DNA from 2 places in the Paraburkholderia sp. EG304 genome. Region 1 is predicted to be linked to the other one. Evidence: riboswitches for the same ligand, from Rfam matches in the RefSeq annotation. Region 1 holds a riboswitch; the other holds the start of a gene.

Region 1 (15,199 bases):
CGGCCCGCCTCGACACCCAGCGCGAACGCGCGCGCCATTGCGTCCGGATGCGTCGCCTGCGACACCGCCGTGTTCAGCAGCACGCCGTCGAAACCCCACTCCATCACCTGGGCCGCGTGCGACGGCACGCCGAGCCCGGCATCGACGATCAGCGGCACGTCTGGCAGCCGCTCGCGCAACACGCGCAGCCCGTACGGATTGATCACGCCCTTGCCGGTGCCGATCGGCGCGCCCCACGGCATCAGCGCCTCGCAGCCAGCATCGAGCAGACGGCGGCCGATCACCAGATCTTCGGTGCAGTACGGCAGCACCTTGAAGCCATCCTTGACGAGCCGCGCGGCGGCTTCGATCAGGCCGACCGGGTCGGGCTGCAGCGTGTAGTCGTCGCCGATCAGTTCGAGCTTGATCCACTCGGTCTCGAAGATTTCGCGCGCCATATGCGCAGTGGTCACCGCTTCACCGACGGTCAGGCAGCCCGCCGTATTGGGCAGCAACGGCACGCCGTGGCGCTTGAGCAGCTCGAAGAAGCCGGCTTCCGCGTTGCCCTCGTTCATCTGACGGCGCAGCGCGACGGTCACCATGCCGGGGCGCGCGGCGTCGATCGAATCGGACAGCGATTGCAGCGACGGGTAGCGCGACGTGCCGAGCAGCACGCGGCTTACGAAAGTTTGACCGTATAGCGTCAGCGCGTCGGCGCTCTGGTGAGAAGTCATTTGCATCATCCTGGTTTGCCGTCGCGGCTAGAACCGACCGCGTGACGGCAATGGGTTTTCGGCGACGGTTGTTGCGTTCGGTAAGCGGCAGGCTGGCGCGAGCGCGCTCAGCCGCCCGCGACCGGCTGCACGACGTCGAGCCGGTCGCCCGTTTGCAACGCGCGCGCCGCATGCTGCGCACGCGCGACGAAATCACCGTTGAGCGCGACCGCGAACGGCGGACGCGCGCCAAACGCGGTGAGCGCATCGGCGACGGTCGAGCCTTCGGGCAACGACAACGGCTTCTGATTGATATGAATGTCCATGGTGTTCGAATACGGTTCAATCGATGGCGCAAGCGGCATCGCGCGCGGCACGTTGGCCGCCACGCTCAGGCCGGCTCGCGCGCGAAATGCTGTTGGAACAGCTCGCTCCAGCGTGCGTCGCGCCGCCAGCCGGCGAATGCGTCGGCGTCCCCTACGCGGCCGTCGAGCAGCGCGCTCGCGAAACGTACAGCTTCGTCGGCGACTTCCGGCGCGATCATAAAGCCGTGCCGATACAGGCCGTTCACGCGCAGCGTGCGCGCGCCGTCCCACAGCAGCGCGGGACGGTGATCGGGCAAGGTCGGCCGGCACTGCGAATTCAGCTCGAGGATGCGCGCCTCGCCGAAGCCCGGATGTACCGAGAACGCCGCACTCAGCAATTCGAGCGCCGAACGCACGCTGACGGGCGACATGTCCTCGCCCTCCACCTCGGTCGCGCCGATCACGTAGAGGCCGTTCTGCTTCGGCGCGATATACAGCGGGTAGCGCGGATGCAGCAGCCGCACCGGGCGAGTCAGCTGCAGGTGCGGTGCATGCACGCGCGCAACTTCACCGCGGATGCCGCGCAGCGTCGGCAGCACGGGCTTCGCGCCGAGCCCGCGGCAATCGATCGTGATGCCGGCGTCAGGCAGCGACGCGTCGTCGATCGGCGTGTTCCAGTGCGTGTCGACGCCGCGCTCGGCAAGCCCCGCGGCGAGCGCGGACAGCACCTGGCGATTGTCGAGTTGCCCCTCGCGCGGCAGCAGCCAGCCCTGATTGAAGCGGCCGGCCAACGCGGGTTCGGCGGCGCCGAGCTGCGCGCCCGAAAGCGCGACGAAGCCGCCATCGAGCAACTCGGCCGGCGCGTTCGCGCGCACGCGGCGCTCGAACAGCGGCGCCTCCGTGCGATCCGCGTGATGCCAGACGACGAGCGTGCCGTTGCGCTGGAAAAACACCGGCTCCGGCAGTTCGGCGAGCACGCGCGGCCAGCTTTCGAGCGAACTCACGCCGAGCCGCGTGATCAGCAGCTCGGCGCTGGCGGCTTCTGCCAGCGGCGCGAGCATCGCCGCGGCGACCCACGCGGCAGCCTGCGACCCGGCGGCATTGCCGCGCTCATAGAGCGCTATGCGATGGCCGTCGCCCGCGAGGCGCCACGCGACCAGCCGGCCGCACAAACCGCCGCCGAGCACCGCGAAATCAGGTCGAGCGGAACGGTTCATCGCGCGCTCTCCGTTTGATTGCGGCGGGCAAAACCAAAGCGGCACGGCACGCCGGAAGCGGCGTGACCAAGAGAAAGATGCATGTCTGAAGAATAGGCGGTCATCGAGTCCTTTCCGTACGGCCAAAAACGCACGTACCCAGGACGAAACCGGCGGGTGAAGCCGGCCGGTCACGGCGTGTGCAGGTGAGCTGCGCTCGCCGCCCGGCGGGGAATGGAAGACGGTTGCTTCCGGAAACTTCCCGCGCCGGTATTACCCGGATCGGGTGCAAAGGGTCTCTCTCAGCCTCGCCGCCCCGGCATGAAAATCATGCCGCCTGTGGGCGAAGCACCCCTGTTTCGTCGCAGGTCATTAGACCATAAAAGGCGCGGCGCCCGCAAACCAGCGGTCCGCCGTCGCTGCCGCGATTTTGATCTGGCACCGTCTACCGAGATGTCGATGCGAAGCGGCCCGGCGGTCTGGCACAATGCCGTGACCGGTGCCGAAAAAACGCGGCGCGCGGCACTCGTGGCCGCATGCGTGGCGGCGGAATCACGGCGGACGCCGGCCCCGAAAAATTAATTTTCGCTTAAGGGCGTCACGCCAGAATCGGGCGCCCGTCCGGACTCGCGTTCATCGCGATGGCGCGATGCCCGGCCAGGTACCGCAGACCCGCCGCAGTCACGGCCTCGCAAAGGGCCGGCTGTTAACGGGATCGCCCGACATGGGTAACCAGATCGGACCCGTACGCCGCCGGAATGCACTTCGGGTCAGCACTTCATCAGGACGCTCATGACACCACATACTTCCGCCAGCCCCGCGCTGCCGTCCGACGAAAAGGTCTCCGCCTGGAGCCTGATCAAGCCTTACTGGGTTTCCGAGGAACGAGGCATCGCATGGGCGCTGCTCGTCGCGATCATCGTGATGAACCTGATCGTCGTCTGGATCAACGTGCGCCTGAACCGCTGGAGCGCAGACTTCTACAACGCGCTGCAACAGAAGAACGTCCACGACTTCCCGCATCTGTTGATGATTTTTACCGGACTCGCGTTCGGCTTCATCATCCTCGCCGTGTATGGACGCTATCTGCGCCAGATGCTCGGATTCCGCTGGCGCCAGTGGCTGACCACCCGCTACCTGAACGAGTGGCTCAACGACAGCGCGTTCTACCGCATCGAGCGTGACCGCCTCGCCGACAACCCGGACCAGCGGATCAGCGACGACCTGCAGTCGTTCGCGACCACCACGCTGTCGCTGACGCTCGATCTGCTGTCGACCGTCGTCACGCTGGTGTCGTTCATCACGATCCTGTGGACGCTCGCGGGCGCGCTGAGTATTTCGCTCGGCGGCATGCCGCTGCATATCCCCGGCTATATGGTTTGGGCCGCCGCGCTGTATGCGGTGGTCGGTTCGCTGGTCATGCAGAAGGTCGGTCATCCGCTCGTGTCGATCAACTATCAGGCGCAGAAGGTCGAGGCGGATTTCCGTTTCGGTCTGATCCGGCTGCGTGAGAACGCCGAGCAGATCGCGTTCTACAACGGCATGGAAACCGAGAAGACGAACGCGCGCACGCTGTTCGGCCGCATCCGCGACAACTGGTGGCAGGTGATGAAGTACACGAAGCGCCTGACCTTCGTGCTGAGCTTCTATGGCCAGATCGCGATCATTTTCCCGATCGTCGTCGCCGCGCCGCGCTACTTCGCGGGCGCGTTCACGTTCGGCGTGCTGATGCAGATTTCGAGCGCGTTCGGCACCGTCAGTGATTCGTTCTCGTGGTTCATCAACAGTTATACGAGCCTCGTCGAATGGCGCGCGACCGTGAACCGGCTGCGCGAATTCAAGCGCGTCGTGCATGCGCCGCGTCTGAAGGAATCGGTGTCGCCGGCCACGGAACACGGCGGCATCAACCTGCATTTCGTCGACAGCAACACGCTCACCACCGACAGCCTCACGCTCGCGCTGCCCAATGGCAACCCGCTGTCGCGCATCCGCGATATCGCGATCCGGCCGGGCTCGCGCTGGCTCGTGCGCGGTCCGTCGGGCGCCGGCAAGAGCACGCTGATGCGCGCGCTCGCGGGCCTGTGGCCGTTCGGCGACGGTTCGATCGACGCGCCGGTCAATGCCCGCATGATGTTCATCCCGCAGGTCAGCTACATGCCGATCGGCACGCTGAAGGCGGCGCTCGCGTATCCATCGGCGGCGGACACCTATGGCGACGACGAATGCCGCGACGCGCTCATCACCTGCCATCTGTCGGAATACGCGGACCGTCTGCAGGAAACGGGGCACTGGACCCGCGTGTTGTCGCCGGGTGAGCAGCAGCGCTTCGCCGCCGCGCGCGTGCTGCTGCACAAGCCTGACTATCTGTTCCTCGACGAAGCGACCAGCGCGCTCGACGCGGAAAACGAGGCGCGGCTCTATCGACTGTTCACCGAGCGGTTGCCGAAGGCGGCGATCGTCAGCGTCGCGCATCGCGAATCGCTTGCTGCGTTCCATGACGAAACGCTCGACGTCGAGCGTTCGGCCGAAGCGATAGCGGCGTAAGCGACGCGCGCGGCGCTCAGGTCAAAAAAGCGCACGACGCCGCTCCGCGCGTCGTGCGAAACATCCGGAAAGACACGAGAAGAGTTCGGAAGCATTTGCGAAGCGCACAAGCTGTTCCGCGCTTTGGAAATGCCTGCGAGCAGCGACCATAGTCGTACGGGCCGCGCCATGCGTCGGCCTTCGTTGACATCAGTCACGTCTTTGATCGCAACCGCTCTCCGGACTTCTCGCCCATGTCATTCGCTCGCCGTGTTTCACCTTTTCTCCCGTCTTTGCTCCCGCGCCTCGCGCTCGCCTGCGGCGCGGCGCTGCTCGTCACGAACACCGTCGATGCCGCGCAAACGGCCGAGCCGAATCAGCCCGCCGATATCTGCGCGGCGCTGACGCACATCGTCGATGCGAGCGATTTCCGGCAACTGCCGAGCGAGACCGCAGCGCAACTGCCGGGCGTCTCCCATTCCGACGATTGCCGCGCCACCGCGCACGCGTACGACTGCCACTGGCGCGCGCACTGGCAAGCCGACGGCGTCATCAACGATCCGCTCGAAGAACTCGGCGCCGACATCGCCGCCTGTTTTCCGCGCGTCGTGCACGACGTCAACACACCTGTGCGCCAGCATTTCGTCGTGACCACCGACGCGCGCCGCGTGAACGTCACCGCAAGCGTGCAAGGTCAGAACGAACTGCGACTGCGCGTGACGCGCTGAGCGCGCGGCCGTCGCTGCTTTCGATGACCCAGCGAATCTCGTGACCGGGATCGGGCGCCGCATTATGACCTCGCCGCCAACCGTGCGCGCGCCAGCCGCAACCAGGCCTTCGCGTCTGGGTCGGGTCGCCTCGCTGATATCGCGGCGTCGCTGCGCCCTCGCCGCCTTCGCCGCGACGCTGACACTCACGCTCGACGGCTGCGCATGGACGCTGATCCAGGCCGCCGACGCCACCGGTTCCGTGATCCAGGCCGGCTACGCGATCGCGTCTAACTATTCGTCGCCGACCTTCGTCAATGGCCGGCCCGCGGATGTGCAGCACGTGTGCATCGAAGTGAACCCGACGGTGTCGGTCGGCGATTTCGTGCCGGCGCTGCAGCTCGCGCTCGAGCGGCGCGGCATTCGTTCGGACGTCTACAATCCGGGCACTTCACCCGCCGGCTGCGAAGCGCGGCTCGTCTACAACGCCGCGATCGACTATGGGCGTCGCTCGTTCAGCGACGAATCGATCCAGTACCTGTCGATCATCGATCTGACGCTGATCCAGAGCGGTCGCATTCTGGTCACGGCGCGCTATCAGACGGGCGGCCTGAACACCGACCGCTTCTCGTCGGCCTCGGTGAAGCTTGGCGGCTTGATCGAGCGGATGGTCGTCGATCGAACCGATTTCGCGCGCCAGGAGCAGCAACAGCAGACCTTGCAGACCTCGCAGGCCTTCGCGCCGACCCACTGAATACCCGCAGCTTGGGGTTCGCTTGCAGCGTCTTACACGGGAAAGGATTGGAAAGCGGTATGCGCTTTGCGCGGCCCGTGGGCATCACTAAGATCACCTGAATGAACCAGACCATCCTGATCGTCGATGACGATCCCGTCGTACGCGAGCTCGTCAGCGAGTATCTGCACGGGCGCGGCTTTAACGTCGCCACGCTCGAAAATGGCTCGGCGTTGCAGCGCAGATTGCAGCAGGAGCGCCCCGCTCTCGTCGTGCTCGACATCATGATGCCGGAGCTCGATGGCATCAGCGCGCTGCGCGCATTGCGCGTCGCTGGCGACGACATTCCCGTGATTCTGCTGACCGCGCGCTCCGATCCGATCGATCGCGTGATCGGCCTCGAGCTCGGCGCCGACGACTATCTCGGCAAGCCGTTCGAACCGAGCGAGCTCGTCGCGCGGATTCGCACCGTGCTGCGTCGTCGCGGCTCGATCGCGCCGGGCGCGCCCGAGCAACGCGCGCCCTATCATTTCGGCCGCTTCGAAGTGAACTTCCCCGCGCGCGAACTGCGCCGCGGCGGCGAACGCATCACGCTGCGTTCGAGCGAATTCGCGATGCTGAAGGTGTTCGTCACGCATGCGATGACCGTGCTCACGCGCGCGCAGTTGCTCGAAGAACTGCACGGCAATAGCGACGCGCACCGCAATCGGAGTCTCGACGTGTCGATCTGGCGCTTGCGTCGCCTGATCGAAGTGGACCCGTCGGAACCGCGCTACGTACAGACGGTGTGGGGACGCGGCTATGTGTTCGTGCCGGACGGCGAGATCGGCGCGGCCGAGCGCGGGCTCACGCCGCCGCTCGGCTAGCGGTGCGAGTCGAACTGATCGAAGCCAGTTGACGCGATCTGCGCGCCGCGCGTAACGGGCACCGCGCTGACGCGGCCGACAGTCAAAACGTCAGCACACTCAGAAACATCCGCTGCAGCCAGCCCATCGTCGTCGCATCGTTGACCATGCCGAGGCCCGCCTGCTCGATGCGCGCGTTCGCGACCTTGCTCGACGCAACGTAATTGCCCGCTTCGATATCCTTGGGATTGACGATGCCCGACAACCGAAGACGGTCACGGGTACCGCTCATCGCGATCACCTTCTCGCCCGACACGACGAGATTGCCGCCCGATACCGTGCCGATCACGGTCACGGCGAGCGTGCCCGTCATGTCGCTGATGTCGCTCAGACGGCCCTGCCCTTTGTAGTCGGTGCTGGCCGAGCCGATGTTGAACAGTTTCGCGAGCCGCGCGGCGGCGTTCGTCGATTGGTCCGCCGCGGCCGCGGTGATGCTGCTCGCGCGGTTCGCCGATGCGCTCGCGCTGTTGTTGCCGCTATACGATTCGGACAGCCGGATCGTCAGCACGTCGCCGATATGCTGCGCGCGCGGCGTCTCATACAGCAGCAGCGGTGCGCCGGCCTGATAGATCGCGCCTTGCGTGTTGACGTTCAAAGGCGCGGATGCGAGCGGCGGCGCCATCGGCGTTTCGACGATCGACCTCGTCTGCGCGCTCGAACAGGCCGCGAGACAGCTCGCGGCGCCGAACACAAGGATGAGACGTAATGCGGTCATGCTGGCTCCGTGGCGAGAAAGATGAAATGGAGTTGAAGCGTGGCGGCGCTAGTGGGTCGCCCCCCGCTTTCGGCGTTGGGCTCGTGCCGATAGTCAGGCTTGCCAGGCAATCATCAGCCCGCGTCGGCGCCGCTCGCCTGCCACTTCCGCACGACCGCTTTCATCCACGCATCCGAGCCCTTCAGCAGATACGTGAGCGTGCCGTTGCGGCTGCGCGGCAGAAAGCAGAGCGTGATCGAACTGACCGCGTTCTCCCATACGTACATCGGCATCGCGCCCGGTGCCGCCGCGTTGCGCGTCGCGAGACGCGGCGGCCCAAAACGATCTTCGAGCGCGTCGCGCAGATCCTCCGCGGTCAGTTCGTCGATCACGAACGACATCTCGTAGAGACGCAATGCGCCTTGCCCGTCGATACGCGTAAAGCGCATCACATGTTCGAGTGCCGGCGCGCCATCGACCACCGCCTGCGACACCGCCCAGCGCTCATCATCGCGATGCGCCCAGCGGCACGCGACGCTCAGGCTATCGTGCGATTTCAGCCGCATGCCGAGCGCACCTGCCTGCACGTCGGTCTCGCAGATCGGCACGCTGCCGATCGGCGTCGCGTGCACGGCCGAGCCCGCGCGGAATTCGTCGATCGTGATGCCGAGCGCGACGCCGCGAAACGAAAACGGCGCGTCCGGCGAGCGCCGCCGCGTGTCGGTGACGACGCTACTCGATGCCGCGCTGGCCGCCTTCTGACTGCGCGCGTCAGGCTGCGCATGCGCGGCGCACGCCAGCACACCGCCGAGCAGCATCAATGCACCAACCATCCTGGCGAGCATCATGATTCAATCGATCGCGGAAGCGCACATGTCGAAAGGCGTCGCCGCCGCATGGCCGACGACCGGCAGCACTTTCAGGGTCGCCGCCGTGACCCGGCACGGCAGCGCCGCGGCGCCGCAGCCGCCCAGCGGCAACAGCAGCGAGCCGGCAAGGAGCCACGCCAGGGCGCGACTCCGACGCTCAGTAGTTCTGGATAACAGCACGCGGACCTCGCCAGTTCACGCCGTCGTGTTGACCAGATGACCGATGAGCCCCGTCCCCGGCACAGGCAGTGCAGGCTGCTGGAGCGCACTGCTTTGCTGCGATTTCGCCGCTGCGCTGGTGGAACCCGAACTTGAGGACTTTTCCGTGGCTGGCGTCTTCGCCAGCGTGGAGAAAGGCGTGGAACTGAGCGTGTTGTGGATCGTCATGATGGACCTCGCGAAGGTGCGCATTGCGCGCTGGTGTCGGTTGAACGACGCACGCCGTCGTCCGAGGCAGCGGACCTCGTTCGGCTTGCGGCGCGACTTGCTGCGGAACGAATCATCGCGCCGCGCAAGTGCCGACGATGGGCCAAGCAAAGCGCGCTTTCGCGCGGTTGTTACGATCCGTTCCGTGGGCTTGCGAGGACTTTCCAGTGCTTGCCAGGCGTGGCCATCGCGTGGCGGTCGTTGCGGAGAGCAGGGGCAGGCAGTGCTACAGTAGGCGCGGAACCTTCGCTGATTCGCCACGGCGCGAGCCCGCCAGCGCCCCGCGGCGCACAGTAAGCGTTGGTAAGGAAATGCGCGGTCGCGCGTCGGGCGCGCCAGTCTAGAATTTCGCCATGAATCCACAGGTCCTTATCGTCGACGACGATCCGGTCGTACGCGATCTGCTTTGCAAGTTTCTGCAGTCCAACGGTTTCGATGCGTCCGTGCTGCATGACGGCACTCATTTGCAGCGTCGTCTCGAGCGTGAGCGGCCGTCGGTCGTCGTGCTCGACATCATGATGCCGAACACCGACGGCCTGCGCGCGCTCACCGCGTTGCGCGCCGCCGGCGACGACATCCCGGTGATCTTCGTGACCGCGCGCGGCACGGTGGCCGATCGCATCGTCGGTCTGTCGCTCGGCGCGGACGACTATCTGACCAAGCCATTCGATCCGCGCGAACTGCTGGTGCGCATCCAGACCGTGCTGCGCCGGCGCGGGCCGTCCACCACGAGCGCGCCCGAAGCCCGCAAGCGCTATCGCTTCGGTCCGTTCGAACTGGACTTCGCGACGCGCTCGCTGAGCCGCGACGACGCCAAGCTGCCGCTACGCGACAGCGAATTCGCGCTGCTGAAGATCTTCGTCAACAATCCGTACAAGGTGCTCTCGCGCGTGCTGATTCACGATCTCGTGCATCGCGACGATCTCGCCTTCCGCGACCGCAGCCTCGACGTGCCGATCTGGCGCCTGCGCCGCGTGATCGAGGACGATCCGTCGAACCCGTGCTACGTGCAAACGGTGCGCGGCAAGGGCTACGTCTTCGTGCCCGACGCCAACGGCACCCCCTTCGAGGACGGGGCCACCCCGAGCGCATGAGAAATCCGCTGAACACGCTGTTCGGCAGAATGGCGTTGCTGTCGGCGGCGGTGCTGTTCGCGATTCAGGCGAGTTGGTTCGTGCTGGTGACGATGCAGCCGCCGCGCCATGAAATCGACGGCTTCGCGCGCGGCATTCTGCTCGTGCTGCAGGCGATCAACGGCGAGCCGATCAAGGGCGCCGCGCTCGCGCCGGCGATGCGCGTGCATCTGGTACCCACCTGGAACATGCCGACCAGCGTGCATCTGCGCGAGCCGCACGAGCATATGCTGATCGAGTTGAGCCGGCATCTGCGCGAGAACCTGCCGGCCGGCACGCAGATCGCCGTCGACGATCTGCGTCCGCCGCAACTGTGGGTATTGTCTCCGGGCAAGTCGAACTGGGTCGTCGTTCCGGTCGACGTTCCGCCGCCGCCGCGCTTTCTGATCGAATCCGTCTCGATGCTGGCCGCCGGACTGATCCTGTCGCTGTTCGCGGTTTGGCAGATGCAACGGCCGTTGCTGCGCGTCGCCGATGCGTCGCGCGCATTCGGCTCGGGCGGCCGGCCCGAACCCGTGCCGGTGCAGGGCCCGCGCGAACTGCGCGATCTGATCGGCTCGTTCAACGACATGATGCGGCGCCTGAACGAAGCCGGCGACGACCAGGCGGTGATGCTCGCCGGCGTCGCGCACGATCTGAAGGCGCCGCTTACGCGCCTGAAGCTGCGCGCAAGCGTGCTGGTCGATGAAAACGAGCGCGCGGGCCTGATCCGCGACGTCGATGCGCTGACCAACATCGTCCAGCAGTTCCTCGAATTCGCGGGCCAATCGGCGGACGCCGGCCCGCCGGTCGAAGTCGACGAGTTCTTGCGCGAGCAGTTTTCCTCGAGCGAGTACCCGGAGGCCGCTGACCCCGCCGAAGCCGCGGACCCCGCCGAAACCCCGCTCTTCGCACTCGACTTGCGCGCCGGCCCGTCGTTCACGCTGCCGCGCACGCTGCTCGACCGGCTGGTGACGAATCTCGTCGACAACGCGCTCGAACACGGCATGCCGCCGGTGGAAATCTCAACCGCGTGCAACGACGGTCATTGGATCATCAGCGTGCGCGACCACGGCCCCGGCATTCCCGACGAGCGCATCGCCGCGGCGATGAAGCCGTTCGTGCGGCTCGACGCCGCGCGCGGCGGCGAAGGCCATTGCGGCCTCGGTCTCGCGATCGTCGCGCGGCTCGCGCACCATCGCGGCGGACGCTGCCTCGTGCGCAATCATGCGCGGGGCGGGCTCGACGTACGGATCGAATTGCCGGTGGACCCGGCGCTGACGTGAGGATGCGCGTAGGTAAGGGGGCGCGCTAAGGGCACTTACCTGTCCTTACCGCATCGGCTGTCGCGCGGGTTGCGGCCTTATAGCTGCCCCCGGCAACCTCGATGCCGCCCTTCTCCGTCCGCCCGCTCCTCTGGGGCGGACTTTTTTTCGCCATCGGACGGCCCAAGCGCGTTAATGCACGAGCCGATTGCGCAGCGCGTCGACCGTTGCCGTGGAAAGGCCGAGGCCTTGCGTCAGGTAGCTCGCCATCGTGCCGTAGCTCGCCTGGACCTGGTCGAAGCCCGCCTGCAGATAATTCTCGTCGACGTCGAACAACGGCGCTCTCGCCGCGGCGATGGCCGCGCCTTCCTGCGCGCGCAACGTGGTGGTTTGGGCAGCTATCGATGGCGCGAGATAGACGTTGCTGAGCAGGTAGTCCTGCATGATCACGTCGAGCGGAACGTTGGCGATGCTGAGCAGCAGCGCGGCGACCCAGCCCGCGCGGTCCTTGCCCGCACTCGAATGGAATAGCTGCGCGCCCGTGCCGTTGGCCAGCGCGCTGAGCAACGCGCCATAGGCGGCCCGCTGCGGCGCGCCCGTCACATACGCGCGCGCCTGCGCCTGCATGAATGCGACGGCGTCGACGGGCGAGTCGACCGGGGGCGTAACGAAGTCGTTCGTGCCGAGCACATTCAGCGTGGCGGATGTCGCGCCGCCCGGCAGCACGTCGGCGGTGCGCGCGATTTCGGCGGGCGTGCGCAGGTCGAAAACCGACACGATGCCGAGCCTGCCGAGTGTCGCCGCGTCCGTGCCGCTCAGCGTCAGCGCATTCGCGCGAAAGAACACGCCGCGCCGCATCTGCTTGCCGTCGACGGTCAGATAGCCGGCCGCCGCGCCGCCGACATCGCGGAAATTGCTGACCGACACGAGTCGCGGCGTAGCCGGCTGCTCGGCTTCGAGACTGCCGCCGCACGCGGACAGCAGCGTGCTGCCGAAGCCCGCGGCCAGCATCGCACCGGCCGAGCCCCTCAGAAAGCGTCGCCGCGCCGCAGAGGTTTCGCCCAGCACGCCTCGCTCCACGGGCACGGTCGTGCTCGTAAGGGCGCGGAAAGGCGAACGGTTTTTCGCGGTGACGGGCATCGGGGGCGACGGGTTATAGGAGGATCGAGTGGGCAGCCGGGCTGCAAACGCAGTTTAACGTCGACCAATAAGTTTTGCGTTACATCGTAGGGTTTAGTAAGAAAAAAGAGGGCCGGGTGCGCGACAACACATGCCGCGTGACGCTCGCACGCTATCGCAAATGAGGCGGACAGAACGCACTGCGGCGAGCCAAAAAGAAAACCGGGCTCCCCCTTTCAGGCGAGCCCGGTTTCTTTTTTACTGCATCGCTTTACCGCTACAGGCGCCCTTCTTGGGGCACCTTGTCGTCTCCACGTCTTCCTGCAAATTGAAGACGCTTAACGTGGCAGTTCGGAATGACCCATCAGGAACGCATCGACCGAACGTGCGCACTGACGGCCTTCGCGGATCGCCCATACCACGAGCGACTGGCCGCGACGCATGTCGCCCGCCGTGAACACCTTGTCCACCGACGTGTAGTACGCCTTGTCGCCCTCGGTCGTAGCGCGCACGTTGCCGCGCGCATCCTTGTCGACGCCGAATGCTTCGAGCACCGGCGAGACCGGCTGCGTGAAGCCCATCGCGAGCAGCACGAGGTCGGCCTTCATTTCGAATTCGGAGTTCGGCACTTCGACCATCTTGCCGTCCTTCCATTCGACGCGCGCGGCGATCAGCTTCTCGACCTTGCCGTTCTTGCCTTCGAGGCGCTTGGTCGCAACCGCCCAATCGCGCTCGCAGCCTTCCTCGTGCGACGACGACGTGCGCAGCTTGATCGGCCAGTACGGCCACACGAGCGGCTTGTTCTCTTCTTCCGGCGGCTGCGGCAGCAGTTCGAACTGCGTGACGCTCTTTGCGCCATGACGGTTCGACGTACCCACGCAGTCCGAACCGGTATCGCCACCGCCGATCACGACGACGTGCTTGCCCTTCGCGATCAGCTGGTTCGGCACCTTGTCGCCGGCGTTGACCTTGTTCTGCTGCGGCAGGAACTCCATCGCGTAGTACACGCCTTCGAGCTCGCGGCCCGGCACCGGCAGATCGCGCGGCGTTTCCGAACCACCGGCGATCACGACCGCGTCGAACTGTTCGTTCAGTTCGGCCGGCGTGATGGTTTCCTTCGCGGTGTTTCCGATGTGCGCCGGCAGCGAGTCCGGCTTGCCGATGAACACGTTGGTGCGGAACGTCACGCCTTCGGCTTCCATCTGGCGCATGCGGCGGTCGATCTGCCACTTCTCGAGCTTGAAGTCGGGGATGCCATAACGCAGCAGACCGCCGATCCGGTCGTTCTTCTCGAACACGGTCACGTCATGACCGGCGCGCGCGAGCTGCTGGGCAGCCGCGAGACCCGCGGGGCCCGAGCCGACCACGGCGACCTTCTTGCCGGTCTTGTGCTTCGGCGTTTGCGGCGCGACCCAGCCTTCGGCCCAGGCCTTGTCGATGATCGCGTGCTCGATCGACTTGATGCCGACCGGGTCGTCGTTGATGCCGAGCGTGCACGCCGCTTCGCACGGCGCCGGGCAGATGCGGCCCGTGAACTCGGGGAAGTTGTTGGTCGAGTGCAGCACTTCGATCGCGTTCTTCCAATCCTGACGGAACACCAGGTCGTTGAAGTCCGGGATGATGTTGTTGACCGGACAGCCGTTGTTGCAGAACGGAATGCCGCAGTCCATGCAACGCGCGCCTTGAATCTTCGCTTCGTCGTCGGTCAGTGCCGCGACGAATTCCTTGTAGTGCTTCACACGCGTGAGCGGAGCCTCGTACGTCTCGTGGCGACGTTCGAACTCGAGAAAACCGGTTGCCTTGCCCATGTGGTTCTCTTCTCTATCTGTATCTAGGGGTAATCTGGACCCGCCGCGCGTCGATCGATCGGCACGCGGCGGGTACGTCTAAATGTGACTTGCGACGGCAGTTCAGGCGGCGAGCACTTCGCTGTTCGCCTTCTTCGCGGCGAGTTCGCCGAGAGCGCGCTTGTATTCGGTCGGGAACACCTTCACGAACTGACGGCGTGCCGCGTCCCAGTTTTCGAGCAGCGCCTTCGCGCGCGGGGAGCCCGTGAACTGGAAGTGACGCTCGATGAGCCCCTTGAGCAGCGCTTCGTCGGTCGTGTCGCGATGCCACACGCCCTTGTCGACCGTGCGCTCCTGTTCGGCCTGTTGCAGCACCGGGTCGAGCGAAACCATCGACTTGTTGCACTTGCTCGCGAAGGTGCCGTCCGGATCGAACACGTACGCGATACCGCCCGACATGCCGGCCGCGAAGTTGCGGCCCGTCTCGCCGAGCACGACCACCGTGCCGCCCGTCATGTATTCGCAACCGTGATCGCCCGTGCCTTCGACGACCGCCGTCGCGCCCGAGTTACGCACGCAGAAACGCTCGCCCGCGACGCCGCGGAAGAAGGCTTCACCTTCGATCGCGCCGTACATCACCGTGTTACCGCAGATGATGTTCTCTTCCGACTTGCCGCGGAAATCGTTGGTCGGACGGATGATGATGCGGCCACCCGACAGACCCTTGCCGACGTAGTCGTTGCCGTCGCCGACCAGATCCAGCGTGATGCCCTTTGCGAGGAACGCGCCGAAGCTCTGACCCGCGGTGCCTTTCAGCTGGATGTGGATCGCGTCGTCCGCGAGACCTTCGTGGCCGTATTTCTTCG
Region 2 (15,199 bases), on a different contig from region 1:
TCATGTCGGTCAGATCGGTGCCTTCCTTGTATTCCGAATGAGCGCGTGCCTTGATGCCGTCCGGCGCGAAATCGGGTTCGCCGCCAAGCTGCACGATGCGCTCGGCGATGCGATCGGCGTGTTCCTGCTCCTCGCTCGCGTGCTCGGCGAATTCCGTCGCGACCGCTTCGGAGTTGATGCCCTTCGCCATGAAGTAGTGGCGCTTGTAACGCAGCGTGCAGACGAGCTCGGTGGCGAGCGCGTCGTTCAGCAGCTTGAGCACCGTTTCGCGATCCGCGCCGTAGGTCGGCGTGACCGGACCATCGGACATATGCTTGCGCGCGTCCTCGCGGATCTTTTTGATGTCCATCACGAACGTGTCGCCAGATTGCTTCGTCATCGAACTTCTCCTTTATCCGGTATTGGGGGAATCGCGCATCAGCACGAATCGCACCTGATGCGCCGACGGTGGAATGACGGCGCGCTTCGAACGCGGGCGCCTCGATCGAGGATTCAAACGCCGCGCGTTCCCGCGCCTTGTTGACTACCTGTACCAACGTATACGTATTGCGTACTTCGCTGCCGATCTCGTGTTACGTTCATCCAGGGCTCGCGTGGCTAGGTTCGAAACACGCCGAGCAGCAACGTGACCACGAACACGACGAGGAAGATGTAGAACAGGATCTTCGCGATTTCGGCCGCGCCGGCCGCGATGCCGGTAAAGCCGAACACCGCCGCGATGATCGCGATCACGAAGAAGACGATGGCATAGTGAAGCATGGCATTTCTCCCTTTTGTTGGCCCCTGCAATCGACTACCAGCAAACCCCTCGCCTGCTATGAAGGCGCGGCTTGCCCGACTGCGATGGCCGCGCTAATCGATCATTTTCTTGGTCACGACGAAGCCGAGCACGAGGAACACCACGCACAGCACGACAAACACGAAGAACAGGAACTTCGCGATCGCCGCCGCGCCGGCTGCAATGCCGGTAAAGCCGAGAAGACCCGCGATCACCGCGACGATCGCGAAGAACAGCGCCCACTTCAACATGATGGTTTTCTCCGGAAACATTGAATGAACGATCGGGTCCATCCTATCGATGCGCGGCGCCGCGCGCATTCCGACGCTCGCCGTTTTTCGTGTGAGAATCCGCTTACATTGGATTACGACGACGTTACGCGCGGCTTCGCGCGATGCGGGAGTCGACGCCTGAGTCGACGCCCTCTTTCTGGAGCAGCAAGTGTCGAATCTGCAGAACCCACCGGAACAGTCTGGCGCGCGCGCCACCGCGCGGCTCGCCGACTGGATGCGCAGGCGCAGCTGGGCGATCGCGATGACGGTCGCGATCGTGATCACGGTGGGCGGCCTCGTGATTCTGGAGAGCGCGCGTCAGCGCATCACCGCCGAGTACGAAACCGCGCTCGAAGCGCGCGACGTCACCGTGCAACTGAGCACGCTCGCGAGTGACCTGTCGCGCCTCAGCGCGCAACAGAACCAGTTTCTTCTGACGAAGGACGACGCATCCGCCCACGCGTTCTGCGCGAGCGCCGCGCGCATTCGCGACACCACCCGGCAGTTGGACCGCTTCTATCGCGGCGGCCGCGCGGACAGCGCGGAGCTCGCGAGCTTTACGCAGATTCTCGCGCTGATCGACGCGCGCATCGGCGCCGGCGCCGCCGCGATGCAGCACGCAGCGCCGCATCCGCTCGAACTCGGCGCATGCGGGCCCGCGAGCGACGTCAATCCGGCGGACGCGTCGTTGATCGACAGCACGCTCACGCTGCTGCGCGACAACGAGGAGCGCCGCGCGCAGCACGCGCTGGCCGCGAGCCGCGCCGATCAGCGGCTGTCGACGCTGTGCGCGGCGGGTCTGTCGGCGCTGAACATCGTGCTGTTCATTCTGCTGTTTCGCAATCTCGGCATCCAGATCGACCGGCAGGCGCGCGCACAGCGTCAGCTGATTACGCAGCAGGAGGAACTCGACCAGCTGGTGGGCGAGCGCACGCGGCAGCTCGAAGCGCTCGGCTGGCATCTGCAGGCGGTCAGCGAAAACGAAAAGACCCAGCTCGCGCGTGAGCTGCACGACGAGCTCGGCGCGATCCTGACCGCATGCCGGATGGACGTCGCATGGGCGCGCCGCAAGCTGAAGGACAGCGAGCCGGACATCGCCGACAAGCTGCAGCGCGCGCTCGCCAATCTCGACCAGGGTATCGCGCTGAAGCGGCGCATCATCGAGGACATGCGGCCGACCGTGCTCGCCAATTTCGGGCTCGTCACCGCGCTGCGCACGCTCGCCGACGAAGCCGCGCAGCGCAACAACTGGACGCTCGAGCTGCACCTGCCCGCCGACGATGTCCAGCTCGACGAGCAGACCGAGATCGCGCTCTTTCGGGTCGCGCAGGAGTCGCTGACGAACGCCGCCAAATACGCGCGAGCCTCGAAGGTCGGCATCGCGTTGCGGGTCGGCGATGGCGAGGTCGCGCTGCATATCGCGGACAACGGCGTCGGCATCATGCCGGCCGATCTGAAACGCACGCATACGCATGGCCTGCTCGGCATGCGCCAGCGCGTGGCCGCGCATGGCGGACGCTTCGACATCCGCCGTGGCGCGCAAAACGGCACCGAAATCGACGTCGTGATGCCGAGCGCAAGCACCGCGACGCCGTCGGTGGATCAGCCGCTGGCGCCGCCGGCCACGCCGTCCACTTCGTCGCAAAGTCCCGTCTGACGGGCGCTCGCCGCGGCACCGCAAAGCCGTTGTAGGAGTGCGCCGACGCAAACACCGGAGCACGCCTACAACAAAATCGCGGCACGGCCGACAGCGCGGCCCCCACCCTTTTTTTACCATGCAATCAGGCCGGTTCGAAACCGGATCGAAACCTGATCGACTGGCATGGCCCCGGTCGGACGACATCAACCGATGCATTCTCGACAAGGAGAAGTTTCATGACTCGACTGATCGCTTTGCTTGTGCTCGCAGGAACCGCCATGCTCGTCACGGGTTGCAACACGATGGCGGGCGCCGGCCAGGATATTTCGAAGGGCGGCCACGCCATCACGAACGAGGCGGAAAAGGCAAAATAGACCGGCACATGGCAGCAGGTTTTAGAGAGCCCGTCGCGGGATGCCGCGGCGGGCTTTTTTTGTGCATGTTGGCTTGCAACGCGACGCGTTTTCAGAGCGCCATCAAACAGAACGGCGACCCACTGTCGTGGATCGCCGTGCCGTCCCCCCATTTTCCGACCATCCGGAGTCCTTGATTGTCCGGCTGGCGTAAGCGGTTCATCGATGCTCGCGCCGCGCGAGGCTCATCCGGTAATCGGCGGCCCGCGTCATTGCCCGGTCAACGTATTCGACAGTTCCACACTCGGCGTGCTCGTATTGCCGTTCTGTACGACCAGCAGATGAATCTGCCCCAGCGCCAGTTGGCTCAACACGCCCGCGATCGGCACCGAGGTGATCAGCCAGTCGGCGTTGTTCGCCAGCGAGAACGAGTTCGACTGGAAGATCGGCGTCTTGCTGCCGGCCACCGTCGCGATCAGCACGTACTGGCCACCCGACACGTAGATCGAATCCTGGCCGCTCGCCGGCACCGCGTTCTTGAACGACACGCCGGCGATCGTCGGCGACACGTTGGCGATGCTGGTGGCGGTGGCCTGCACGAGATAGAGGTCGAGGTCGGGCGCGTTCGCCGACGCATTAAAGCCGCGCACGCGCGCGTCATTGGTCAGCAGGCCCTTGTCGAACGGATCGTCGATCAGGCCGATATCGGGCGCCGACAGACCCGGCAACGCTAGCACCGTGTACACGTGGCCCTTCGCGACATCGGGGAAGCTGCCGCTCGCGAGCGCGTTCTTCGTGCCGGTCGCCGCATAAGCGACGGTCGTCGGGCCCGTGTCGATATTGGTGAGGTTGGTCACGCCTTTATACGAGATGTTGGTCTGTCCGGAAGGCGCGCTGCCATTAACGAGGAAGTCGACCGCGGGGCCACCCGGAAGCGCGTGAACGAAGTGAATCTCGGGATTGGTCAAGCCCAGCGTCTTGCCTGCATCGCTGCCACCACCGCCGCCGCACGCGCTCAGTACCGCCGCGGTCGCAACGACCGCTACCATGGTTCGGATAATTTTCATTGTGTTCACCTGTTCTCGATGTCGGGCTTGACGCTCATCGCCCATTGATACGTGGGCGACCGCGGGAAGCCTCGCGGCCGCCCTCCTCCCGTCCGTGCCGCACGGCGCGCCGGTTTTGTCGGTGACGCGTCCGTGTCGATGGACGCTCAAAATCAGCAATGGGTGTGCCGTGCGCTTAATAGCTGGCGCGAGACAACCGACTAACGTCTTGCGGATCAATGGATTGCGACGATTAGAATTTTTCCTCGGCGGTCTGGTCTGGCGCGCGGTGTATCGTTCGTGCGGCCCTCCACTTACACGGTCCCTGCATGTCTTACCAACACTTGCTCGCCGAGCTCGACCTGGGCTTCACACGTCTGACCAACCGCGTCGTGATGGGCTCGATGCACACGGGCATGGAAGACCGCTTCTGGCATTACCCGCAACTGGCCGCGTACTTCCGCGAGCGCGCGAAAGGCGGCGTCGGCCTGATCATCACGGGCGGGATTTCGCCGAATCGCGAGGGCTGGCTGCTGCCGTTCGGCGGCACGCTCAACTCGGTATTCGATCTGCGCAATCACCGGCTCGTGACCGAGGCCGTGCATGCGGAGGGCGGCAAGATCGCGCTGCAGATCCTGCATGCGGGCCGTTATGGCTATCAGCCGTTCGTGGTGTCGGCGTCGGCGTTGAAGTCGCCGATCTCGAAGTTCAAGCCGCGCGCGCTGACGCTCGCCGGCATCGAGCGCACCGTGCGCGACTACGCGCGCTGCGCGCGGCTCGCGCAACGCGCGGGCTACGACGGCGTCGAGATCATGGGCAGCGAAGGCTATCTGCTGAACCAGTTCCTGTGCCCGCGCACGAACCGGCGCACCGATCGATACGGCGGCAGCATCGAGAATCGCATGCGGCTCGCCTGCGAGATCGTCGAGCGGGTGCGTGCCGAATGCGGCGAGCGCTTCATCGTCGTGTACCGGCTGTCGCTGATCGATCTGGTCGAGGGCGGCAATACGTGGGAGGAAACCGTGCAGGTCGCGCAGGCGCTCGAAGCGGCCGGCGTGACGATCTTCAACACCGGCATCGGCTGGCACGAGGCGCGCGTGCCGACCATCGTGACCTCGGTGCCGCGCGCGGCGTTCACCTCGCTGACCGCGCGTCTGAAGGCCGCGGTCAACGTGCCGGTGATCGCGTCGAACCGTATCAACACGCCTGAGGTCGCCGAAGCGCTGATCGCCGATGGCACGGCGGATCTCGTGTCGATGGCGCGGCCGCTGCTCGCCGATCCCGAGTTCGTGCTGAAGACAGCCGAGGACCGCACGCACGAAATCAACACCTGCATCGCGTGCAATCAGGCCTGCCTCGATCACACGTTCAGGAATCAGCGCGCGAGCTGCCTCGTCAATCCGCGCGCGGGACGCGAAACCGAGCTCGTCTACCGGCCGCTCGCAAGCGCACAGCAGGCGCGCTCGGTCGCAGTGGTCGGCGCCGGGCCGGCCGGGCTGTCGGCCGCGACCGTGGCGGCCTCGCGCGGGCATCGCGTGACGCTGTTCGAGGCCAGCGACACGCTCGGCGGCCAGTTCAATCTCGCGATGCGCGTGCCGGGCAAGGAAGAGTTCAGCGAAACGATCCGCTACTTCCGCAGCCAGTTGCAACGCCATCGCGTCGACGTGCGGCTGGGTACGCGCGTCGATGCCGCGCTGCTCGCCGCGGGCGCCTACGACGACGTGATCGTCGCGACCGGCATCGTGCCGCGGCGGCCGGCGATTGCCGGCATCGACGGGGCCAACGTGCTGTCGTATGTCGACGTGCTGCGCGGCGCGCCGGTCGGCGCGCGCGTCGCGGTGATCGGCGCGGGCGGCATCGGCTTCGACGTCAGCGAGTTTCTGCTGCATCGCGCGGGCGAGCCGCTGCCGGTGCCGCGCGATACGTGGCTCGATGAATGGGGCGTCGACCTCGCGGTGCGCGAGCGCGGCGGCCTGAAGCGGCCCGCTCCCGCGCAACCGGCGCGGCAGATCTGGCTATTGCAGCGCAAGGCCGGCAAGCTCGGCGCGGGGCTCGGCAAGACGTCGGGCTGGGTGCATCGGGCGGCGCTCGCGAGGAACGGCGTGCAGATGCTAGGCGGCGTCGAGTATCGGGAGATCAGCGCGCGCGGTCTGAGGATCGCGCGAGACGGTGCCGACGAATGGCTCGACGTCGATACGATCGTCGTGTGCGCAGGGCAGGAGTCGTTGCGCGAGCTGTTGCCGCCGACTGTCGATGGCAAGCACGGCAGCGGCGGCCCGCGCTTTCATGTGATCGGCGGCGCGAAGCTCGCGACCGAGCTCGATGCGAAGCGAGCGATCCGCGAGGGCGCTGAGCTGGCGGCGGCGCTTTGACAACGGTCGCGCGGTTCGACGAGAACCGCGCCGCGCTCAGGCGCTGCCCTTCTGGTAATCGAACCAGAACGACAAGCCGACGCTGCTCAGGATCACGATCGTCGCGATCACCGTCGAGCGCGTGACCGGCTCGCCGAGCAGCAGCGCACCCAATGCAACCGCGACGATCGGATTCACGTACATGCAACTGCTCGCGATGATCGGGCTCGTGTGGCGAATCAGATAACCGTACGCGACGAACGCGGCCATGGTGCCGATCAGCATCAGATACAGGAACGCGACGAGCGGCAGAAAATGCAGCTCGAGCATCTGCTCGCCCGCCGCCCACGCGACCAGTGTCGAGATCGCGCCGCCCAGGCCGATCTGCAGCGAAGTCGACAAAAACAGGTCCGACGGCAGCTTCAACACGCCGGCCAGATGCGCGCCGCCGGCCCAGAACAACGCGCCGCACAGAATCGCGAGGCTGCCGCCCACCGAGCCCGGCGTGCTGTCGCCGTGACTCAGAATCACGATGCCGGCGAACCCGAGCCCGACCGCGAACCATTCGCCGCGGCCGATCTTGCGTCCGGCGACGGCCGCGATCACGGTCGCGAACAGCGGCACGGTCGCGACCATCACGGCCGCGGTGCCGGTGCCGACCGTGCGCATGCCGTACGCGAGCATGCCGCTCGACAGACCCACCAGCATCGTGCCGACGAGGCCCGCGTTGCGAATTTCGGCGAAGCTCGGCCACACCGGCTTGCGGCGCGCGGCGAACACGAACAGACCAATGCCGGCGAACAGGTTGCGCAAGCCCGACATCAGCAGCGGCGGGAACGAGCCGAGCGCGACGTGCACGGCGAGATAGGTCGAGCCCCACACCAGATAAACGACGGCAAGCGCGAGCGCGACCTTCCCTTTGCGCGTCTGCGGCAGCCACAGCGGCCAGCCACGGGGAGAAAAAACTGAGGGTTGCAGCGACATGCGTTCAGCCCGCCGTCGCCACTCGACCCGCGCGCTGCGCTCGATGCCCGCGAGGCGCCGCGCCTGCGTCGATGCCTTTCGGGCGGGATGGCGGGCACCGCATCGGCGATGCGGTCTGACGGGTGAGGCTGGCGGACATGTCGGTGGAGCAGTAAGACGATGGGCGGCGCAGGAAGCGCCAGAAACGGCTGTGACGGCGGAATCGGTCAAAACGACACGACGCAACGCGGCCGCGATGCGCGGCGACGCCGCGGGCGAAAGCCGCGGCGCGCAACGCATTATGCAGTAAGCGCCGAGTGCGCCGCGCGACAGAATCGTAACTTTTTGGTTTCCTGCAACAGAAAAGCCGGTGACGCATCCCCGGCTTGCATTCAGCGTCGAATCCGTCCGATGCTCCCCGCATCGGCAGGATCGCTAAGCACCCCGCGCGCGGACTCAGTTGCCCATCGCGCCCGACGCCTCGTGCTTCATGCCCATCGCGCCGCCGCCCTTTTTCATCGAGTCGTGTTTCATCGCGTCCTTTTTCATGCCGTCCTTCGACATGCTGTCTTTGGACATCGAATCTTTCGACATCGTGTCTTTCGACATCGCATCGTTTGACATTGCGCCGCTCGCCTGCGCGAATGCGGCGCCACCGCTTGCCAGCATCAGCAGTGCGATCGTGGTGATTGCAATCTTCTTCATGGGATGACTCCGTTGGTGGTGGATGAATCGAAACCGGCTCGCGCCGGCGTGCTTCCGAAGCCGCTGCCGCAAGCGCGCGTGCGCCCGCATGCGTCAGGAGCCTCCGAACCAGTTGTAGCCTTGGTCGACCCAATAGCCGCCGGGATACGTGTTGGTGACGAATATCTCGACGATGTGCTTCGGATTCTTGTAGCCGAGCTTGGTCGGCATGCGCAGCTTCATCGGGTAGCCGTATTTCGCGGGTAGTCGCTCGCCGTCGTAGGAAAACGTCAGCAGCGTTTGCGGATGCAATGCGGTCGGCATGTCGATGCTTTCGTAGTAGTCGTCCGCGCATTTGAAGCCGACGTACTTCGCCGTCGTATCCGCGCCGACACGCCGCAGAAAATCGCCGAAGGGCGTGCCGCCCCAACGGCCGATCGCACTCCAGCCTTCGACGCAGATATGCCGCGTGATCTGCTCGGCATGCGGCAGCGCGTACAGTTCGGGCAGCGTCCACACGCGCTTGCCGGTCACGAGCCCGCTCAGCTTCAGCTGGTAAGCGGAGCCGTCCACGTGCGGCACGTCGTCGATGCCGTAGTACGCGTTGAAGGGGAACGGTCGCGTGATCTGCGCTTCGGTGTAGGTCGGCGCGAGCTGCTTCGGATCGAACAGCGCGGCCTGCGCGCGATCGTTCAGCCGCGATACCGCGCTCAGGAAGCGGTTGACGGAAGCGTCGTCGGTCAGCGAGCAGCCGGTGAGCATCGATAGACCGCCGAGCGTCAATAGCTGCTTGCCGAACAGGCGTCGCGACGGCATCGCCAGTTCGCGCTTCGCATCGAGCAGGATCGACGCGCGGTCGAGCGTGTGGCTAACACGCTGGGTGGGTTGGTCTGCTGCTTTGTCGATCGGCTTGTTCATGATTCCATATCCGTAGGGTGTTCGCATTGCGCTTTCAGGAGCGTGAACATGAGCATGGTCGTGCGCAGCCGCGGCTCAACGTCCGCGCAGCATCGCGAGCAACGAACGCGGCACGAGCGCGACCATCGCCAGATGCACCGCAAGAAACGCGGCCAGCAGCGACATCGCGGTGAAGTGCACGACGCGCGCGTTGTCGTAGCCGCCCATCAGTTCACGCAGCAGCGGAAACTGCACCGACTTCCAGATCGCGAGCCCCGATAGCACCAGCACGATCAGATCGGCGATCGCGAACAGGTAGGCAAATTTCTGCACCGCGTTGTAGACGCGCAGATCGTCGTGAGACAGCTTCCCGCGCAACGCGGCGATGAAATCGCGCAGCACCGCGCGCGGCGTCAACGGCAGGAACTTGCGCACGAAACGCCCGCTCGCGAGATTCAGCGCGATATACACGAGGCCGTTGAACACCAGCAGCCACATCGCCGCGAAGTGCCATTGCAGCGCGCCGCCGAGCCAGCCACCCAGCGTGATCCCGGTCGGAAAGCTGAACGCCGGGAAGATCGGCGACGCGTCGTAGATGCGCCAGCCCGACAGCATCATCACGACCGCGGCGAGCGCGTTCAGCCAATGCGTGATGCGCAGCCACAGCGGGTGAATGACCGCGCGCTTCGGTGCGGCGGGCGCGGCGGGTGCGCGGGGGCGCAACGCGTGCGGTGTGGGTGTGGACATGGCGGCTCTCCTCGGGCAGCGGTAGAGAATGCGGCGCGTGCGGTGTCGGTCAACGGCACGCTGGAAGATCGGCGGCTTGCAGCACATCGCCGCTCGCGTCGCTTTCGACGAACGCGACCACGCCAAAGCGGTCGGCGACGTTGGCGATCGGATCGGTTTTCGCGTCGACGCTCGCATCGCGTAGATCGACGTCCTGACGAATCCGCGCGTGACCGGCGACGATTGGCACCGGCCCGAACCACGCGCGCACGACGCGTTCGTGATGCAGCGTCGCGCCGCGGTTTTCGCCCGCGCCGACCTGCGTCGTCAGCGCGTTTTCGTAGACCGCGAGATAGCCGCTCAACGGACCCGTGGCGGCGTCCGTCGTGCTGAACTGCGCATCGACATCGAACGCACCGGGTGCACGCGGACTTAGTTCGAGGGCGACATTGGCCTGCGCGGGTTCGGCGACGAGCTCGTCGATGCGGCGCTCGAAACTGTCGCGTTGCGACCAGTCGCGCAGCTCGCGGCCCGCGACGAACACTTCCGGCGTATAGATCGTGTGCGCGCCCGCGAGGTGCGTCAGCGTCTGCTGACGTTCGGTGAAGCGACGCTGGGAAAACCGGTCGGTCCAGCCGAGGCTGTTCCAGTAGTCGACGTGCAGTGCGAGCGGCACGATGCCGTGGGCGGCGCCATTGCTTTTCCATTGACCGAGCCAGCGGTCGGCGGGCGGGCAGCTATCGCAGCCCTCGCTGCTGTACAGCTCGACGAGCGCTAACCGGTGCGCGGGGCTGTGTGTCGCACATTGGGGCCTGGCCGCATCTGCCGCACCTATGCCCGAAGCGCTCAGCACAACGAGCGCGAGGCCGGCGGCGGGCCTCGAAAAAGTCGCTAGGCGCTGAAGTAGCGAGCGATAGTGCGCGGTCGACATGACGTGCTCCGATCGAAATCTGCACGTTTGTCGGCCCGCGCGGCCGGTTATGACAAGCCTCTTTTAATTTTTTTCCGGCATGGGTAGCGAGCCAAGGCTCGCCGCGACTCAGTCGTAACTGACCACTACCGTCACGCGCGTGTCCGAATCGGTGCGCCGCGCGTTCAGCGACAGCACCCCGCCCGCGCGATCGACCGCGTAGTGGCCGTCGCGGGCCAGCACGACGTGCCCGGCGCCATCGACGAAACGCGCTGCCACCAGATCCCGCGACTGCGTGCCGCCGTTCACTTCGAGCGCGACATCGGCCCCGCTGACGACGCCCGGCGGCGCGCTGAACGTCACCGTGCGCGAGAAGCGCTGACCGGCCACGCTCGCACTTTCGACGGCGACGCCAGTGATCGCCGTATCCGCGCTGATCTGCAGCGGCGGTGCGACGATCATCCCCACGAACCGGATCACGCCGCCCGTCACCGTCGATGCCGCCGGCGCCGCCAGCGGCGCGGCAAGCAATGCCACCACCGCGGCTGTGCGACCGAACGTTCGCCACCGCATTCTTTCCGCTTTCATGTGCACCTCTCTGTCAATCGGTCAATCGGCGCGAGTCGCGTCGCGCCATTCACGCGCCATCCCGCGAATCGCTTCGCAGGAGTGCGGCCTTCGCTGCACTTTGATTAACGGCAATCGTGTGACTGGCTTGAACGCTATGCGGACCACGTCGCTTTCTTCTGGCACCGCACAAAAGACGGCCGCTCGACCGAGTGCGATGTCGCGAACGGAAACGCCCGAGACAGCGTGCTAACATCAAGTTTTCGTCGCTGGTGTCGCGGGCTTCACGTTTTGCTGCGCGGCAACCTCCTGTTCGCTATTCCCATCACCTGGTCGTTTTGCCCGTGACTTCTGTGCGTCGTCCGACTTTCCGTGCTCTCGCCCGCTTGCGCCCATGCCGCGCAGGCGGCTGCGCGCGCGCGGGTGTCGCGCCGCACGGCGCCGGCGAGACGTCCCGAACGCTCCCGCTTCGCGCCGCCCGGCGCCCTTGCTGACGTAGCCTGCCGATACCCAGGGCCGCGTCGCCGGGCTCCGGGCTTTCCCATTCGTGAACTCATCCGCCGACCACCCGCACGGGGTCGTCGCACGCGGCCATCCTCCACCGCCTTATCGGAGTCCTGATGATGAAGAAGATCAAAACCTGCTATCTGACCGAACTCGACGTGACCCGCCTCGAGAAATATGCGGCCGCCAACGCCAAGCTGCAGCACGTGCTCGACGACGTGCTCGAACGCGCGGTAATCGTTGATTCGCACGATATCCCCGCCGACGTCGTCACAATGAACTCGCAAGCGACGCTGATCGATACGGCGAGCGGCGAACAAATGACGTGGACCGTCGTCTATCCGCCCAACGCCGATTTCGCGCAAGGGCGGCTGAACGTGTTCTCGCCGGCTGGCCTCGCGCTGCTCGGCGCGCGCCGCGGCGAGAGCATCCGCTTCACGCCACCCAGCGGCGATCAGCAAGTCCTCAAGATCGCCAAAATCCTGTATCAGCCCGAAGCCGCCGACGATTTTTCGCTGTAAGCCGGCTGTTCCATTGTTGTAAGTTGCCCTGTCTGACGCGGTCTCGAAATAAGCATAGGAGATGTCCGGATTCATCTGGACCAGTTTTTTTGAATCACGCAGACAGGTTGCCAAACCGCGGGCGGGCGGTGTATCGTGTGCGCTGCTAACGCGGGGGTCCTGCGTAGCGCGGAGCTGGAGGTCCGTGTTGCGTGGGTGAGAAATACCCTTTGAACCTGATCTGGATAATGCCAGCGCAGGGAAGCGTACGGATCTCGCACCAGCCTCAACAGCCTCACCTCCCAGCGATTTCCGACCACTTCCATCTCAGTCTCCTGCTTAGCCGCCCCACTTTGTACGGAGACTTACATGAGCGCCAATCCGAAGTTTATTTCCGCCGAAGCCCATGTGGACGAGGCCGCCGTCGCGCCGCTGCCGAATTCGCGCAAGGTCTACGTGACCGGCTCACGCCCCGACATCCGAGTGCCGATGCGCGAAATCTCGCAGGCAGACACGCCCGACAGCTTCGGCGGCGAAAAGAATCCGCCGATCTACGTGTACGACACGTCGGGCCCCTACTCCGATCCGGACGCGAAGATCGACATCCGCGCGGGTCTGCCCGCGCTGCGTCAGGCGTGGATCGAAGAGCGCGGCGACACTGAGCCGCTGAGCGGTCTGTCGAGCAGCTTCAGCCGCGAGCGCGCTGCCGATCCGGCCACCGCGCAGCTGCGTTTCCCGGGTCTGCATCGCACGCCGCGGCGCGCGATCGCCGGCAAGAACGTGACGCAGATGCACTACGCGAAGCAAGGCATCATCACGCCGGAAATGGAATACATCGCGATTCGCGAGAACCAGCGCCGTGCCGAGTATCTGGAGACCCTCAAGGCGAGCGGCCCGAACGGCGCGAAGCTCGCCGCGATGATGGGCCGCCAGCATCCGGGCCAGGCGTTCGGCGCGAGCGCGTTCGGCCCGAACGGCCTCACCGAAATCACCGCGGAGTTCGTGCGCGAGGAAATCGCGCGCGGCCGCGCGATCATCCCGAACAACATCAATCACCCGGAAAGCGAGCCGATGATCATCGGCCGCAACTTCCTCGTGAAGGTGAATGCGAACATCGGCAACTCGGCGGTGACCTCCTCCATCGGCGAGGAAGTCGACAAGATGACCTGGGCGATCCGCTGGGGCGGCGACACGGTGATGGATCTGTCGACCGGCAAGCACATTCATGAAACGCGCGAATGGATCATCCGCAATAGCCCGGTGCCGATCGGCACGGTGCCGATTTACCAGGCGCTCGAAAAGGTCAACGGCAAGGCTGAAGATCTGACGTGGGAAATCTTCCGCGACACGCTCATTGAACAGGCCGAGCAGGGCGTCGACTACTTCACGATCCACGCGGGCGTGCGTCTGCAATACGTGCCGCTCACCGCGAACCGGATGACCGGCATCGTGTCGCGCGGCGGCTCGATCATGGCGAAGTGGTGCCTCGCGCATCACAAGGAAAGCTTCCTGTACGAGCATTTCGAAGACATCTGCGAAATCATGAAGGCCTACGACGTGGCTTTCTCGCTCGGCGACGGCCTGCGTCCCGGCTCGATCTATGACGCCAACGACGAAGCGCAACTGGGCGAGCTGAAGACGCTCGGCGAGCTCACGCAGATCGCGTGGAAGCACGACGTGCAGGTGATGATCGAAGGTCCGGGCCATGTGCCGATGCAGCTGATCAAGGAGAACATGGACCTGCAGCTCGACTGGTGCGACGAAGCGCCGTTCTACACGCTCGGACCGCTGACCACCGACATCGCGCCGGGCTACGACCACATCACGTCGGGCATTGGCGCCGCGATGATCGGCTGGTTCGGCACCGCGATGCTGTGCTACGTGACGCCGAAGGAACACCTCGGTCTGCCGAACAAGGACGACGTGAAGACCGGCATCATCACGTACAAGCTCGCCGCGCACGCAGCGGACCTCGCGAAAGGTCATCCCGGCGCGCAGGTACGCGACAACGCGCTGTCGAAGGCGCGCTTCGAATTCCGCTGGGAAGACCAGTTCAATCTCGGTCTCGACCCGGACAAGGCGCGCGAATTCCACGACGAAACGCTGCCGAAGGATTCGGCCAAGGTCGCGCATTTCTGCTCGATGTGCGGCCCGCACTTCTGCTCGATGAAGATCACCCAGGACGTGCGCGAGTTCGCCGCGCAACAGGGCGTCAGCGATAACGAAGCGCTGCAGAAAGGCATGGAAGTCAAGTCGATCGAGTTCATGAAGCAAGGCGCGGAGATTTATCAGCGGCAATAAGCGGCTTGCGCGATACGCGCGAGTTAGCCCAGCAGTATCGGAGCCCGCCGGCATGGCGGGCTTTTTTTTGTGCCACCGCGTCGAGCAGGCACGTTGTGTGCGGCGAGAAGGAAACAACTACGTCCAACAAAGAAGGGAGTCATCATCATGAAATCGATCCTTCAACTCCGTACTCGTCTTGGCACCGTCGCAGTTGCACTTTCGCTCGTCGCGGGTGTCGCGGCATGCGGCGACATGTCCCCACGCACACGCGATACCGCGATCGGCGCGGGTGTCGGCGGCGCAGCCGGCGCGGCGATCGGCGGCAGCGGCTTGTCGACGTTGGGCGGCGCGGCGGTAGGCGGTGTCATCGGTAACCAGATCGGCAAGTGAGCGGCAAACGAGCGTTCCGAGGACTGACGAGGGCGGCGAATGCAGTGCGCTCTCGTCTCGACTATGCGCGTGGAAATAGACTTAAATATGCGGTTGCGGTTTTGCCACAGCGCTGCCGCGGCAAGAGCGTAAGCTCCTCACAACGACGTCGCGCGAGGCGGCATCGGTTCATCGAGGAGCGCGCCATGAAGTCCCGCGTCGTCACCCATCTTCGCGCGGTGCGTCTCTCGTCGCCACGCATATCGTTTCGTTGTTCCGCGAGATTCGCGCGGCCCGCCGCCCCGATTTCCGCGCTCGCCTCCAGTCTGTTTTTATCCGGCTGCTACTACCCCGCCG

What was found. A riboswitch is a leader RNA that binds a small molecule or an ion and turns the genes downstream of it on or off. The one in region 1 is predicted to bind thiamine pyrophosphate.
Region 2: it holds a riboswitch for thiamine pyrophosphate, as region 1 does, so the genes downstream of both, thiC (phosphomethylpyrimidine synthase ThiC) here and ACLFKU_RS20160 (FAD-dependent oxidoreductase) in region 1, are expected to answer to the same signal.

Annotation. Positions count from the first base shown of each region.
Region 1 covers NZ_JBKGUA010000016.1:65,638-80,836, reverse strand. The annotation lists gene ACLFKU_RS20170 (thiazole synthase) at 1-713, opposite strand, end outside; gene thiS (sulfur carrier protein ThiS) at 821-1,018, opposite strand; gene ACLFKU_RS20160 (FAD-dependent oxidoreductase) at 1,084-2,214, opposite strand; TPP riboswitch at 2,436-2,559, opposite strand; gene ACLFKU_RS20155 (ABC transporter ATP-binding protein/permease) at 2,986-4,737, shown strand; gene ACLFKU_RS20150 (hypothetical protein) at 4,971-5,444, shown strand; gene ACLFKU_RS20145 (hypothetical protein) at 5,509-6,177, shown strand; gene ACLFKU_RS20140 (response regulator) at 6,279-7,022, shown strand; gene ACLFKU_RS20135 (flagellar basal body L-ring protein FlgH) at 7,105-7,776, opposite strand; gene ACLFKU_RS20130 (hypothetical protein) at 7,890-8,603, opposite strand; gene ACLFKU_RS20125 (DUF6726 family protein) at 8,607-8,804, opposite strand; gene ACLFKU_RS20120 (hypothetical protein) at 8,820-9,011, opposite strand; gene ACLFKU_RS20115 (response regulator) at 9,404-10,144, shown strand; gene ACLFKU_RS20110 (ATP-binding protein) at 10,141-11,448, shown strand; gene ACLFKU_RS20105 (tyrosine-protein phosphatase) at 11,620-12,567, opposite strand; gene ACLFKU_RS20100 (glutamate synthase subunit beta) at 12,885-14,354, opposite strand; gene ACLFKU_RS20095 (glutamate synthase-related protein) at 14,457-15,199, opposite strand, start outside.
Region 2 covers NZ_JBKGUA010000001.1:90,731-105,929, reverse strand. The annotation lists gene ACLFKU_RS00455 (bacterioferritin) at 1-379, opposite strand, end outside; gene ACLFKU_RS00450 (DUF1328 domain-containing protein) at 598-759, opposite strand; gene ACLFKU_RS00445 (DUF1328 family protein) at 853-1,029, opposite strand; gene ACLFKU_RS00440 (sensor histidine kinase) at 1,220-2,707, shown strand; gene ACLFKU_RS00435 (entericidin A/B family lipoprotein) at 2,926-3,063, shown strand; gene ACLFKU_RS00430 (DUF4397 domain-containing protein) at 3,312-4,109, opposite strand; gene ACLFKU_RS00425 (FAD-dependent oxidoreductase) at 4,418-6,460, shown strand; gene ACLFKU_RS00420 (EamA family transporter) at 6,497-7,423, opposite strand; gene ACLFKU_RS00415 (pentapeptide MXKDX repeat protein) at 7,859-8,107, opposite strand; gene ACLFKU_RS00410 (molybdopterin-dependent oxidoreductase) at 8,201-9,004, opposite strand; gene ACLFKU_RS00405 (cytochrome b/b6 domain-containing protein) at 9,080-9,730, opposite strand; gene ACLFKU_RS00400 (DUF1223 domain-containing protein) at 9,780-10,640, opposite strand; gene ACLFKU_RS00395 (hypothetical protein) at 10,749-11,207, opposite strand; gene ACLFKU_RS00390 (GreA/GreB family elongation factor) at 11,807-12,211, shown strand; TPP riboswitch at 12,354-12,471, shown strand; gene thiC (phosphomethylpyrimidine synthase ThiC) at 12,560-14,491, shown strand; gene ACLFKU_RS00380 (glycine zipper 2TM domain-containing protein) at 14,639-14,863, shown strand; gene ACLFKU_RS00375 (hypothetical protein) at 15,049-15,199, shown strand, end outside.